Regions from separate parts of the Streptomyces nigra genome, predicted to be linked through region 3. Evidence: riboswitches for the same ligand, from Rfam matches in the RefSeq annotation. Region 3 holds a riboswitch; each other region holds the start of a gene.

Region 1 (4,466 bases), 4.9 Mb from region 3:
AGCTGGAGACCGGGCAGCCGATCGCGGCCGCGGTCGCCCACTGGCTGGCGCTGCAGCGCCGCCCGGACCGGCGCGGCAAGGAAGCCGGCATCGGGCGCCCCTGAGCCCTTACGACCACCCACGACCGCACCCCCGACACACCACGGCGTCGGGGGTGCGGTCGTCTCACGCGGGCCGGATCGCGCTGTGGATCGCGTCCTCGCCGGCGTAGTGGATGGACTCCTCGCGGATGACCGTGCCGGGGCCGGGGGCGTGGATCATCATGCCGTTGCCGGAACAGATGCCGACGTGACCGGCGTGGTACAGGACCAGGTCGCCGGGCTCCAGGTCCGTGAGCGCCACGCCCTGACCGGCGGTGGCCTGCTCCTGGGCGGTGCGGGGGAGCGCGATACCGGCGGCCTTCCAGGCGGCCTGGGTGAGGCCGGGGCCGTCGTAGGTGTTCGGTCCCGTCGTGCCCCAGACACAGGGCTTGCCGATCTGAACCCGGGCGAACTCCAGGGCCCGCAGGGCCCGGCTGTCCTGCGGGGCCGCAGGGGTCGGAGCGACCGCCGGATAGCTGCCGGTCTGGTCCACGGCCGGGAAGCCACCCGTCTGCGCGACCGCCGGATAGCTGCCGCTCTGGTCCACGGCGGGGAAGCTACCGGTCTGACCGACAGCCGGGAAACTCCCGGTCTGCGAGACCATCGGGAAGCTCCCGGACTGGTCCACCATCGGGAACCCAGCGGTCCGGTCGACCACAGGGAAGCTCCCGGTCCGGTCGACCGCCGGGAAGCCGCCGGTCTGGTCCACCATCGGGAACCCAGCGGTCTGGTCGACCACAGGGAAGCTCCCGGTCCGGTCGACCGCCGGGAAGCCGCCGGTCTGGTCCACCATCGGGAACCCAGCGGTCCGGTCGACCACAGGGAAGCTCCCGGTCTGGTCGACCGCCGGGAAGCCGCCGGTCTGGTCGACAGCCGGGAAGCTCCCCGTCTGACCGGCCGCAGTCGCGGAGAAGCCCGCGTCAGGCACGCCGTACCCCTGAGAGGCACCCAACTCCGACCCGGCGACAGGAGTTGCCGTGAGATAGGCAGCCGAGGCGGCCGAAGTCTCCGAGGGCTGCCCCGCCCAAGCCGTCGACCCCGGTGGAACCGTCGTCAGATCGGCGGGGCTCTGCGCCTCCAGGGCGTCCCACTGGTTCTGCGCAGAAGCAGGCGCAGCGGCAGCAGCAGGGACGGCGGCCGCCGGCGCCTCGATCGCCGCCAAGGACCGCCCGGTGTACGCCGACAGCAACTCACGCGCCTGCGACAACTTCCGCTGGCTGCGCTCCTTGGTCGTACGCAGGGAGGCCCGCTGATCGACCTCACTCTGCACGGCAGGTGCGACGGGCGCCGCAGGCAGTGCGAGCGCGCCCCCCGCCTCACCCCCCGCGGGCAGAGCCGCCACAGGCCCCGCCGTCAGCTCACCGACAGCCGCCGAACGCGAGGCACCGGACGTCAACTCGGCGACAGGGGCACCCGATCCAGCAGGCAGCTCCAGAGCCGTACGCCCCGATATCTCGCGCGCCCCTTCACCCCCGCCCGACGGGCGCGCACCCCGCGCCGGGGCGGCGGGCCGTTCCGGCATCCGGTCCTTCGGCAGGGTGGCCGGCATCGTCGGACCGAGCTTGGACCGGGCGACGTCGAACCACTGCCGGGCCACGTCGTCGAGCGGGGCGGCGCCACGGCCGCGGTCACCGTCGCGTCCGGAGGCCGCCGGACCGCCCGCGCGCTTGCGCGGTCCTGTGGACGAGGCGCGGGTGGCGTTGAAGGTCCCCGTGTCGGTCTCGGCCCGGTCGTAGAGCGAACTGACCCGCCGGCTGACCTCCTCGCGGCTCGGCCCCTCGTCCGCCTGGGCGGCGCCGGTCGACTGGCCGAACAGGGCCACCGAGGTGAGGGCTGCTGCCGAGGCGAGCGCGGAGTTGCGCATGCCGGTGCGTTCCGGCGCCATGGGCGACGTGCTCCTTCCGTACTCCGCCTACCGAGTTAGCTGACGGGTTCGGGCGTTTCGCGTCGGAAGGTGTGCCCTACGACCCGGCCCGTCACGGCCTCGGGTCGATTCACCCCATGATTCGGTTGGGTCCTCGGCTCCGCGGCCCCGAAGGGCGCGCCGACTCGGCGGAGGTCGCACGTCCCGGCGGGGATCGCCGGAGTTCAACGCGCGTCCTGGGCGGTAACTTAGCCAACTTGTGTGCCTGCAGTGAAGATTGACGTGTGAAATGTCCGATACGTTTTTGTGACCTTCGACGCTTGTGACGGCGGCCGGCCGCCGTCGCCGCGCCATGTACCTGCGTGAATACGGAGGGTGGCGGCGCTCGCGATCCCCTCCGCCGCCCGGACGAGGTCTTGCCCAGCCCTCCGAAACACGTCACACTGGTACCGAACGAATGGTCGGTTGGGAAGCGGGAGCGATGACGACCTCACACTCCGCCGAGGCGCCCCCACAAGGGCCGCTTGAGGAGCACTTCGACGCGACGATCGCGCGCGACCAGCGCATCGAGCCGCGGGACTGGATGCCGGACGGCTACCGCAACACGCTGATCCGGCAGATCGCGCAGCACGCCCACTCGGAGATCATCGGCATGCAGCCGGAGGGGGAGTGGATCACCAAGGCGCCCTCGCTGCGCCGCAAGGCGATCCTCTTCGCCAAGGTGCAGGACGAGGCCGGACACGGTCTGTACCTGTACTCGGCGGCCGAGACCCTGGGCGCCGACCGCGCCGACCTGACCGAGCGGCTGATCGAGGGTCGCCAGAAGTACTCCTCGATCTTCAACTACCCCACGATGAGCTTCGCCGACGTCGGCGTGATCGGCTGGTTCGTGGACGGCGCCGCGATCTGCAATCAGGTACCGCTGTGCCGCAGCTCCTACGGGCCGTACGCGCGCGCGATGGTGCGGATCTGCAAGGAGGAGTCGTTCCACCAGCGGCAGGGCTACGAGCTGCTGATGACGATGATGCGCGGCACCGACGCCCAGCGTGAGATGGTCCAGGACGCGGTGAACCGCTGGTGGTGGCCCTCCCTGATGATGTTCGGCCCGCCCGACGACTCCTCGCCCAACTCGGCCCGCTCGATGGCCTGGAAGATCAAGCGGCACAGCAACGACGAGCTGCGCCGGCGCTTCGTCGACATGACGGTCCCGCAGGCCGAGAAGCTCGGCGTCACCCTGCCCGACCCGGAGCTGCGCTGGAACGCCGAGCGCGGCCACCACGACTTCGGCACGCCCGACTGGGACGAGCTGATGCGGGTCATCAAGGGTGACGGCCCGTGCAACGCACAGCGGATGGAACAACGCAGGAGCGCCCACGAAGAGGGCGCCTGGGTGCGGGAGGCGGCCACCGCCCACGCGGCCAAGCAGGCCGCCCGCGCGGAGAAGGGAGCGGTGGCATGAGCACCGGAAAGCAGGACTGGCCGCTGTACGAGGTGTTCGTCCGGGGCAAGCGCGGACTGAACCACGTCCACGTCGGCTCGCTGCACGCCGCCGACGACCGGATGGCGCTGACCCACGCCCGCGATCTGTACACGCGGCGCAACGAGGGCGTCAGCATCTGGGTCGTGCGCTCCGAGCACATCGCCGCCTCCACGCGCGACGAGAAGGACCCGTTCTTCGAGCCCAGCGCCGACAAGGTCTACCGCCACCCGACCTTCTACGACATCCCCGACGACGTCCCCCACATCTGAAGGAGAGGGCATGAGTGACGACCACGTCTATCTGACCCTCGCCGAGGGACACGAGGACGACACCCGCTGGGCCTACGGCACCGGCTTCGAGGACCCGCTGCACGGCGTCGACACCACCGTGCCGCACGACGTCGACGCCGCCGCCCTGGCCGCCCTGTGCGTCGCCCTCGGCGACGACGCGCTCGTCTCGGCGCAGCGCCTGGGGGAGTGGGTCACCCGCGCCCCCGAGCTGGAGGAGGAGGTCGCGCTCGCCAACATCGGCCTCGACCTGCTCGGCCAGGCCCGGCTGCTCTACTCCCGCGCCGGCCAGACCGACGGCACCGGTCGCGACGAGGACGCGTACGCCTACTTCCGTGACGCGGCCGACTTCCGCAACGTCCGCCTGGCCGAACTGCCCAACGGCGACTTCGCGTTCACGATCGTCCGGCTGCTGGTGCTGTCCAGCTGGCGGCTCGCGCACTTCGAGCGGCTGGCGTCCCACCCGGACCCCGTGCTCTCGGCGATCGCCACCAAGGGCGCCAAGGAACTGCGCTACCACCGGCAGTACGCCGCCGAGTGGGCGGTGCGCCTGGGCGACGGCACCGAGGAGTCCCACCGCCGTATGCGCCGTGCCCAGGAGCAGGTCGCGCCCTACCTGGGCGAGCTGTTCACCGCGTTCGACGTACGGCTGGAGGTCGTCGCCGACCTCAAGCAGGTCACCGACGCGGCCGGACTGCCGATGCCCGTGTACCGCCCGCTGCCCGGCTGCGGACGCGAGGGCGAGCACACCGAGC
Region 2 (4,466 bases), 2.6 Mb from region 3:
CCGCCGAGTTGAGGTGGCGGGGCGGTCTCATCATGCGGGGGCTGCGCACCCTGCCCGTGGAGTTCACCCCGGTCGGAGTCAAGAGTTCCGCTCCGCAAACATGACATGCGCTCATCTCTGTGATCTTCACGTGATCTGCGCGGCATTAACTTGTGACAAGTGATCGTCTGCCTATACGTTCACCCATCAACGAAGGCACGCGGATTCCGCGTCCCTTGGTCACCGCTGTCTCGCGAAAGGTCCCCGCATGCTCTCCGGGAACGGTCGTCACCGTCGCCCCCGTCAGGCTCCGGCTCTTCTCGTCGCGGCCGGAGTGACCGGCTCCGCCATCGCCATCCCGCTCCTCGGCGCCTCGGGCGCGAGCGCGGCGGACGGGAGCGTGTGGGACAAGGTCGCCGAATGCGAGAGCGGCGGCTCCTGGAGCGCGGACACGGGCAACGGGCACTACGGCGGACTCCAGTTGACCCAGGCGGACTGGGAGGGCTTCGGCGGTCTCGACTACGCCGCGAGCCCGGATCTGGCGAGCCGCTCGCAGCAGATCGCCGTGGCGCAGAAGATCCTCGCCGAGCGCGGGACCGTCCCGTGGGGCACCTGTGCGGTGCTCAACGGGCTCAGCAAGAAGTCGGGTGCCGTCGACCTCGACACCGGTGTCTCCGGGGACTCCCCGAGCGAGGTGTCCGGGTCGTCCGGCTTGCTCGATTCCTCTGATTCTTCCGACTCGTCCGAGTCTTCCGGTTCTTCGGGCGGTTCGGGCTCCTCCGACGGTGCGTCGAACACCCCGAGCGGCTCGTCGTCCGCGTCGCCGGAGAGCTCCGCACCGTCCTCGCCCGAGGCCGGGAAGTCAGGAAAGTCCGAGAAGGCTGAGAAGTCCGGTTTCACGGCCACCGCCTCTCCGGACAGTTCCCCGGTGGAGAGCCCCGAGATCACGAATCAGGACAACTCCGGGCAGAGTGCCGGATCCTGGAGCCTCGTCGACACCGCCGCGATCGAGGACGTACCGGCCGGTCCCGGACGGCACCGCGGCGCCAGCGCCGAGGAGACCAAGGCCGCGGACGGCGACTCCGCCGCCTCCGGCCGCCACGCCTCCTACCGGGTCCGCGCGGGCGACACGCTCGCCTCCATCGCCGACTCCCTTGACGTCGACGGCGGATGGCGCGCGCTGTTCGAGGCGAACAAGGCGGCCATCGGCACCGACGCCAACAGCATCGCTCCCGGTCAGACGCTGGACGTCCCCACCGAATAAGGGCCGAACAGGGCCAAATGAAGCGGCAGTTCACGCCCCGCTTTCATGGTGAATGTCCGTTTTGAATGGACTGAGAGATAGATCTCAGAAGCCTTGATCGTCTTTGAAAATCCCCGAGCGGCGTGTCTACGGTCGTGACCGCTCGCCTCCAGTGCGAGCCCCGACAGCCGTCACGCCGAATCCTGCCGGCGGCCGTCCGGGAACAGTCGTCGCGTCATGCGCCGTAGGCAGGAGCGGGGGACCCAAGGTAAGCGCCGGGTCCGGACGTCGAGGCCCTCCGGGGGCTCACGGCCGGAACCGGCTTGGGGTGAAGTCGCGCACCACGCACCAGTGGTGGGCGACCGGGCAACTCAACCGGCCCGAACCCGACAGCTCACCTCGTAGGCGTCGGTGAGGGGATCTCTCCATGCTGTTCTCCAGCAAGGGCAAGCACCGTCGTCCGTCCAAGGCGGCCCGCGCCATCGCCGTCGTCGGCGTCACCGGCGCCGCCGCCGTCGCCGGCCCGCTGATGGCCGCCGGCAGCGCCTCGGCCGCCACCGCCTCCGAGTGGGACGCCGTCGCCCAGTGCGAATCCGGCGGCAACTGGTCGATCAACACCGGCAACGGCTACTACGGCGGCCTGCAGTTCTCCGCCTCGACCTGGGCGGCCTACGGCGGCACGCAGTACGCCTCCACCGCCGACAAGGCCACCAAGGCCCAGCAGATCGCGATAGCCGAGAAGGTCCTCGCGGGCCAGGGCAAGGGTGCCTGGCCGCACTGCGGCACCGGCCTGTCGAGCGCGGCCTACAACGGTTCCGCCGCCACCGGTGGCGAGCAGAGCGCCCGCTCCACCGAGGAGAAGCCGGCCTCCCGCTCCGCGGACCGTCCGGCCGCCGAGAAGAGCACCAAGACCGTCACCACGCCGACCGGCAAGAAGGTCAAGAAGGGCGACGGCGAGTACAAGGTCGCCAAGGGCGACACCCTCAGCACCATCGCCGCCGACCACGACGTCAAGGGCGGCTGGGAGAAGCTCTTCGAGCTGAACAAGGACATCGTCCAGGACGCCGACCTGATCTACCCGGGTCAGCAGCTCCACCTCAAGTAAGCCCCCACAGGCTCCCCGCCCCGGCGCGTGTTCCCCCGTGTGCGCCGGGGCGGGGTTCTGTGTAGATGTACGCGCCCGCTTTTTGTTCCGTTCGGAAACAATTCGCTCTCGGTTCCGTCCACAGGGCGGTCGACCGCTGGCCGAACCTCCGGAGCCGGTTAGGCTCGTCTCGCAGCACCCACGCGGGCTGCGTAAAGGCTTCACATCCACGAAGGAGATGCTCGTGCCGTCCATCGACGTCGTCGTAGCCCGGGAAATCCTGGACTCCCGAGGCAATCCCACGGTCGAGGTCGAGGTCGGCCTCGACGACGGCAGCACCGGTCGTGCCGCCGTCCCGTCCGGCGCCTCCACCGGCGCCTTCGAGGCCATCGAGCTGCGCGACGGTGACACCAACCGTTACCTCGGCAAGGGCGTCGAGAAGGCCGTCCTCGCCGTCATCGAGCAGATCGGCCCGGAGCTCGTCGGCTACGACGCCACCGAGCAGCGCCTGATCGACCAGGCCATGTTCGACCTGGACGCCACCGACAACAAGGGCTCCCTCGGCGCCAACGCCATCCTCGGTGTCTCGCTCGCCGTCGCCCACGCCGCCTCCGAGGCCAGCGACCTGCCGCTCTTCCGCTACCTGGGCGGCCCGAACGCGCACCTGCTCCCGGTGCCGATGATGAACATCCTGAACGGCGGCTCGCACGCCGACTCCAACGTGGACATCCAGGAGTTCATGATCGCCCCGATCGGCGCGGAGTCCTTCTCCGAGGCCCTGCGCTGGGGCGCCGAGGTCTATCACACCCTCAAGAAGGTCCTGAAGAACAAGGGCCTGGCCACCGGCCTCGGCGACGAGGGCGGCTTCGCGCCGAACCTCGGCTCCAACCGCGACGCCCTCGACCTCATCCTCGAGGCGATCAAGGAAGCCGGCTACACCCCCGGCGAGCAGATCGCCCTGGCGCTCGACGTGGCCGCCTCCGAGTTCTACAAGGACGGCGTCTACACCTTCGAGGGCAAGGAGCGCTCGGCGGCCGAGATGACCGAGTACTACGCGGAGCTCGTCGACGCGTACCCGCTCGTCTCCATCGAGGACCCGCTGTTCGAGGACGACTGGGACGGCTGGAAGACCATCACCGACAAGCTCGGCGACAAGGTCCAGCTCGTCGGCGACGACCTGTTCGTCACCAACCCGGAGCGCCTCGCCCGCGGCATCGAGGAGGGCGCCGCCAACGCCCTGCTGGTGAAGGTGAACCAGATCGGTTCGCTCACCGAGACCCTGGACGCCGTCGAGCTGGCCCAGCGCAACGGCTTCAAGTGCATGATGTCCCACCGCTCCGGCGAGACCGAGGACGTCACCATCGCCGACCTGGCCGTCGCCACCAACTGCGGCCAGATCAAGACCGGTGCCCCGGCCCGCTCCGAGCGCGTCGCCAAGTACAACCAGCTGCTGCGCATCGAGGAGATCCTCGACGACGCCGCCGTCTACGCCGGCCGCAGCGCGTTCCCCCGCTTCAAGGGCTGAGGCACGCGCCTGTAGGAAGCGTCGTACGTACGTCCCCGTACTCGGTCCCGTACCGTGTGCGGGGACGTACGCGCGTTGAGACGGGAGGCGGGACATGGCCGTGAAGGACCGGGACCGGTTCTCCACCGCGACCAGGATCCGGTTGCTCGGGGAGCAGACGGCGGCCCGTGTCTACCGTTCCCAGACCAAGCGGCAGGCCCGGCGCTCCCGGCTCACCAGCCGCGCCGCGCTGCTCGCGCTGGTCGTCTGCACCCTCGTCGTGGCCATGGCGTACCCGATAAGGCAGTACGTCTCCCAGCGCGCCGAGATCGCCGACCTCCAGCGGGAGAAGGCGGCGACCACCCGGCGCGTCGAGGAACTGCGCGACCTCAAGGCCCGCTGGCAGGACGACGCCTACGCCGAGCAGCAGATCCGGCTGCGGCTGCACTATGTGATGCCCGGTGAGACCGGCTTCGTCGTCGTCGACCCGGACGCGGCCAGGCAGTCGCGGACCGACCTGGGCGCGGCCCACCGCCCCTGGTACACGAACCTCTGGGAGGGCGTCGACAAGGCCGACGCCGCCCGCAGCGAACAGAGACGATAGAAAGACAGGCATGGAAACGCCCCCGCCGCCCACCCCGCGCACCGAGCCCACC
Region 3 (4,466 bases):
CGGTATCGCGACGATCATGGCGCGGGCCCTGTCCGAGGGCACCGACAAGCACACCGCCGAGGAGTACGCCGCCGAGCTGGAGCGCTGCGGCGCCACCCTCGACGCCTACGCCGACCACCCGGGCGTGCGCGTCAGCCTGGAGGTGCCGGTCTCCCGGCTCCCGAAGGCGCTGGACCTGCTCGCCGACGCGCTCAGGGCGCCGCTGTTCGCCGACGCCGAGGTGGAGCGCCTGGTGCGCAACCGCCTCGACGAGATCCCGCACGAGCTGGCGAACCCGTCGCGCCGGGCGGCCAAGGAGCTGTCCCGGCAGCTGTTCCCGGCGTCCTCGCGCATGTCGCGCCCGCGCCAGGGCACCGAGGAGACCGTCGCCGGCATCGACTCCGCGGCCGTACGCGCCTTCTTCGAGCGGCATGTCCGCCCCGCCACCTCCACCGTCGTGGTCGTCGGCGACCTGACCGGCGTCGACCTGGACGCCCTGCTGGGCGACAGCCTGGGCGCCTGGACCGGTTCGCAGGCCGAGCCGCGGCCCGTCCCGCCGGTCACCGCGGACGACACCGGGCGGGTCGTCATCGTGGACCGCCCCGGCGCCGTCCAGACGCAGCTGCTGATCGGCCGGATCGGACCCGACCGGCACGACCGCGTATGGCCGGCGCAGGTGCTCGGCACGTACTGCCTCGGCGGCACCCTCACCTCCCGCCTGGACAAGGTCCTGCGCGAGGAGAAGGGCTACACGTACGGCGTGCGCGCGTTCGGCCAGGTCCTGCGCTCGGCGCCGGACGGCACCGGCGCCTCGATGCTCGCCATCACCGGCTCCGTCGACACCCCCAACACCGGCCCCGCCCTGGACGACCTGTGGACCGTCCTGCGCGGGATCGCCGCCGAGGGACTCACCGACGCCGAGCGGGACTTCGCCGTGCAGAACCTCGTCGGGGTGGCGCCGCTGAAGTACGAGACGGCCGCCGCCGTGGCGGGCACCCTGGCCGACCAGGTCGAGCAGCATCTGCCCGACGACTACCAGGCGAAGCTGTACCAGCAGCTCGCCGCCACCGGCACCGTCGAGGCCACGGCCGCGGTCGTCAGCGCCTTCCCGGCGGACCGCCTCGTCACGGTCCTCGTCGGGGACGCCTCGGCGATCCGGGAGCCCGTGGAGGCCCTCGGCATCGGTGAAGTCACCGTCGTGACGGCCGAGTAGAGGATTCGCCGGCCCCGCGACGGACCGGCGCGCGAGGCGAGCCCCGGTGACGGCTGTGTCACCGGGGCTCCCTTATGCCCGAATTGATGCGGAGGTTGCCTGTCTGCCCTGTGGGATGCACTACAAAAGCCCCGATCCGTTTGGGAATTGAAAGCCGCCCCGCTTAGCGTCTTCCGGGCTGTTCGTCCAGCAGTGCGCCGCGTCCGCGGCACCGGACAGTCATCGCCGAGTCCCCGTACGGCGCGAGCCAGGGGAGCCGGGGACCCATCGCAGTCCCTGGGGTGAATCGGACGCCCGCGCAGCCGCGAGGGGGCCCGTAGGAGACCTTCCTGCTCCGAACCCGTCAGCTAACCCGGTAGGCGAGAGGGAAGGAAAGGATCAGCCACCACATGGCGTTCAGCTGCGCCTCGGGGAAGAACCGCCCCTCCGGGAAGCACCGCAAGCCCGGCCGGTTCGAGCGCACCACGGCCCGCGCGGCCGGTGTCGCCGCCCTCACCGCCACCGGCGTCGTGGGCACCCTCGCGGCCCCGGCGCTGGCCGCCGAGCCCGCCGCGGAGCAGACCGGCCTCATCCCGGTCGTCGCCGTCGAGGACACGATCGCCCTCCAGATCGACGCGCAGGCCGCCGCCCAGGAGCGGGCCGCCGCCGAGGCCGCGGCCCGTAAGCAGGCCGCCGAGGAGGCCGCGCGCCACCTGGCCGCCGAGAAGGCCAAGGAGGAGCGCGAGGCCAAGGAGCGCGCCGCCCGGGAGGCCGAGCGCAAGCGCCTGCTCTCCTACGTATCCCCGATCGCCGGGTCGTACGTGTCCACCTCGTACCAGTCCGGCGGGGCCGTCTGGTCCTCCGGCAGCCACACCGGTATCGACTTCCACGCCGCGAGCGGCACCTCCGTGCACGCGGTCGGCGCCGGCACCGTCGTGGAGGCCGGCTGGGGCGGCGCCTACGGCAACAACGTCGTGATCAAGATGAACGACGGCACCTACACCCAGTACGGCCACCTGTCGTCCATCGGCGTCTCGGTCGGCCAGACCGTGACCCCCGGCCAGCAGATCGGCCTGTCCGGCGCCACCGGCAACGTCACCGGGGCGCATCTGCACTTCGAGGCGCGCACCACCGCCGAGTACGGCTCCGACATCGACCCCGTCGCCTACCTCCGCTCGCACGGCGTCGACATCTGAGACCTCCGGCGTCTCCGACCGCCTTACCGCAGCCCCGGCTCCCGAGCCGGGGCTTTCGGTCTTTCTGGACAATGACTGTCCAAAAAATATCCATGGATTCCGGCCTGCCGTCGGAAATTGACGCTCCTTGCCATAGAGTCGCTGAACACACGTCATTCGTCGACGTTTCACGGGGATTAAGGCGGAGGTCGGCATGCGTATTCCGGCGCACTCGGTGTGCACCGCGATCCGGGACGACATCGTCGCCGGTGTCCTGGAGCGCGGCGGCCGTCTCACGGAGGAAGTCCTCGCCCGCCGCTACGGCGTCTCCCGTGTCCCCGTGCGCGAGGCACTGCGCACCCTGGAGGCGGAGGGCTTCGTGGTGACCCGCCGGCACGCGGGCGCGTGCGTGGCGGAGCCGACCGAGCAGGAGGCCGCGGACGTGCTGGAGATGCGCACCCTGCTGGAACCCCTCGGCGCCGCCCGGGCCGCCCAGCGGCGCACCGAGGCCCACCTCAAGGTGCTGCGCGGGCTGGTCAGGCTGGGGCAGGAGCGGGCCAGGGGCGGCAACAGCGAGGATCTGCGCTCGCTGGGCGGCTGGTTCCACGAGACGCTGGCCCAGGCGTCCGGCAGTACCGCGCTGACCTCGACGCTGACCCAGCTGCGGCACAAGATCGCCTGGATGTACACCGTGCAGGCGTCCGCCGACCCCGCGGAGATCTGGGCCGAGCACGGCGCGATCGTGGACGCGGTGGCGCGCGGCGACGGCGAACGCGCCCGCGCGCTCACCACCCTGCACACCGAGCGCGGGCTGTCCGCGCACCGGCTGCGCTTCGGCTCGGGCGGCGACCGCACGGAGCGTGTGAGGAATTCGCAACATGCCGTAAACATGCCGAGCCTGCGGAATTAACACCGGCACCGTATACAAAGAAGAGCAATTTCGGGGCGGTGAATTCCCGCTGCCCTTTTTCGGGTGCTCGGGTAATTATGGAGCCCGCCGCCGTGAGATTCCATGCGCTCCGGGCGGTAATGCGGTGGGAAAGACCAAGCCGCGCCCGCCGGTCAGGCGGACGCGGCTTCCTGGTTCCGTGCGGGATACCCGCCCGGACCCCTCAGACCGTCGCGGGCAGTTCGTCGAGGCCCTCGGCGACCAGCTTGGCCAGACGGTCGAGGGCGGCGTCCGCGCCCTCGGCGTCGGAGGCCAGGACGATCTCCTCGCCACCCTGGGCGCCCAGGCCCAGGACGGCCAGCATCGAGGCCGCGTTGACGGGGTTGCCGTCGGCCTTGGCGATGGTCACCGGGACTCCCGTGGCCGTGGCGGCCCGGACGAAGATGGAGGCGGGGCGGGCGTGGAGACCCTCGGCCCAGCCGACGTTGACGCGGCGCTCAGCCATGTGTTGCTGCCCTTCGTGGTTCAGGGTTGTCTAGACCAGTTTCCCACACGAGGGGGGCCCGGCGGAACGGCCCGGGCGCCCCTGCCTCGACGGCCGCCGGATCCCGGCCCCGGCCCGCGGGACGTCGGGACCAGCCTGCCTCGCGCCGGTGTCGTACGCGAGCCGTAACCTGGCCCCATGCAGAGCGCCTCGGACCGGCACGTGTACCCCGCCCACTGGGAAGCCGACGTGGTGCTGCGCGACGGCGGCACCGCCCGCATCCGTCCCATCACCGTCGACGACGCCGAGCGCCTGGTCAGCTTCTACGAGCAGGTGTCGGACGAGTCGAAGTACTACCGCTTCTTCGCGCCCTACCCACGCCTGTCCGCCAAGGACGTCCACCGCTTCACGCACCACGACTTCGTGGACCGGGTGGGACTCGCGGCCACCGTCGGCGGCGAGTTCATCGCCACCGTGCGGTACGACCGGATCGGCGCCGACGGGACGCCCGCGTCCGCCCCCGCCGACGAGGCCGAGGTCGCCTTCCTCGTCCAGGACGCCCACCAGGGGCGCGGCGTCGCCTCCGCCCTGCTCGAGCACATCGCGGCGGTCGCCCGGGAGCGCGGCATACGCCGGTTCGCCGCCGAGGTGCTGCCCGCCAACAACAAGATGATCAAGGTGTTCACGGACGCCGGGTACACCCAGAAGCGCAGCTTCGAGGACGGCGTCGTCCGTCTGGAGTTCGAC

What was found. Region 3 has a riboswitch for cyclic di-AMP ahead of DC008_RS26360 (M23 family metallopeptidase). Riboswitches for the same ligand answer to the same signal wherever they lie in the genome.
Region 1: it holds a riboswitch for cyclic di-AMP, as region 3 does, so the genes downstream of both, DC008_RS35865 (C40 family peptidase) here and DC008_RS26360 (M23 family metallopeptidase) in region 3, are expected to answer to the same signal.
Region 2: it holds a riboswitch for cyclic di-AMP, as region 3 does, so the genes downstream of both, DC008_RS14010 (transglycosylase family protein) here and DC008_RS26360 (M23 family metallopeptidase) in region 3, are expected to answer to the same signal.

What each region holds. Positions count from the first base shown of each region.
Region 1 covers NZ_CP029043.1:821,938-826,403, reverse strand. Annotated here, with positions in the region: gene tgmB (ATP-grasp ribosomal peptide maturase) at 1-104, shown strand, start outside; gene DC008_RS35865 (C40 family peptidase) at 166-1,965, opposite strand; cyclic di-AMP (ydaO/yuaA leader) riboswitch at 1,974-2,145, opposite strand; gene paaA (1,2-phenylacetyl-CoA epoxidase subunit PaaA) at 2,426-3,403, shown strand; gene paaB (1,2-phenylacetyl-CoA epoxidase subunit PaaB) at 3,400-3,693, shown strand; gene paaC (1,2-phenylacetyl-CoA epoxidase subunit PaaC) at 3,704-4,466, shown strand, end outside.
Region 2 covers NZ_CP029043.1:3,061,086-3,065,551, reverse strand. Annotated here, with positions in the region: gene DC008_RS14020 (cytochrome P450 family protein) at 1-104, shown strand, start outside; gene DC008_RS14015 (LysM peptidoglycan-binding domain-containing protein) at 248-1,243, shown strand; cyclic di-AMP (ydaO/yuaA leader) riboswitch at 1,453-1,645, shown strand; gene DC008_RS14010 (transglycosylase family protein) at 1,650-2,327, shown strand; gene eno (phosphopyruvate hydratase) at 2,551-3,831, shown strand; gene DC008_RS14000 (FtsB family cell division protein) at 3,926-4,414, shown strand; gene DC008_RS13995 (DUF501 domain-containing protein) at 4,425-4,466, shown strand, end outside.
Region 3 covers NZ_CP029043.1:5,690,200-5,694,665, forward strand. Annotated here, with positions in the region: gene DC008_RS26355 (M16 family metallopeptidase) at 1-1,192, shown strand, start outside; cyclic di-AMP (ydaO/yuaA leader) riboswitch at 1,406-1,569, shown strand; gene DC008_RS26360 (M23 family metallopeptidase) at 1,582-2,367, shown strand; gene DC008_RS26365 (GntR family transcriptional regulator) at 2,561-3,256, shown strand; gene DC008_RS26370 (HPr family phosphocarrier protein) at 3,459-3,740, opposite strand; gene DC008_RS26380 (bifunctional acetate--CoA ligase family protein/GNAT family N-acetyltransferase) at 3,918-4,466, shown strand, end outside.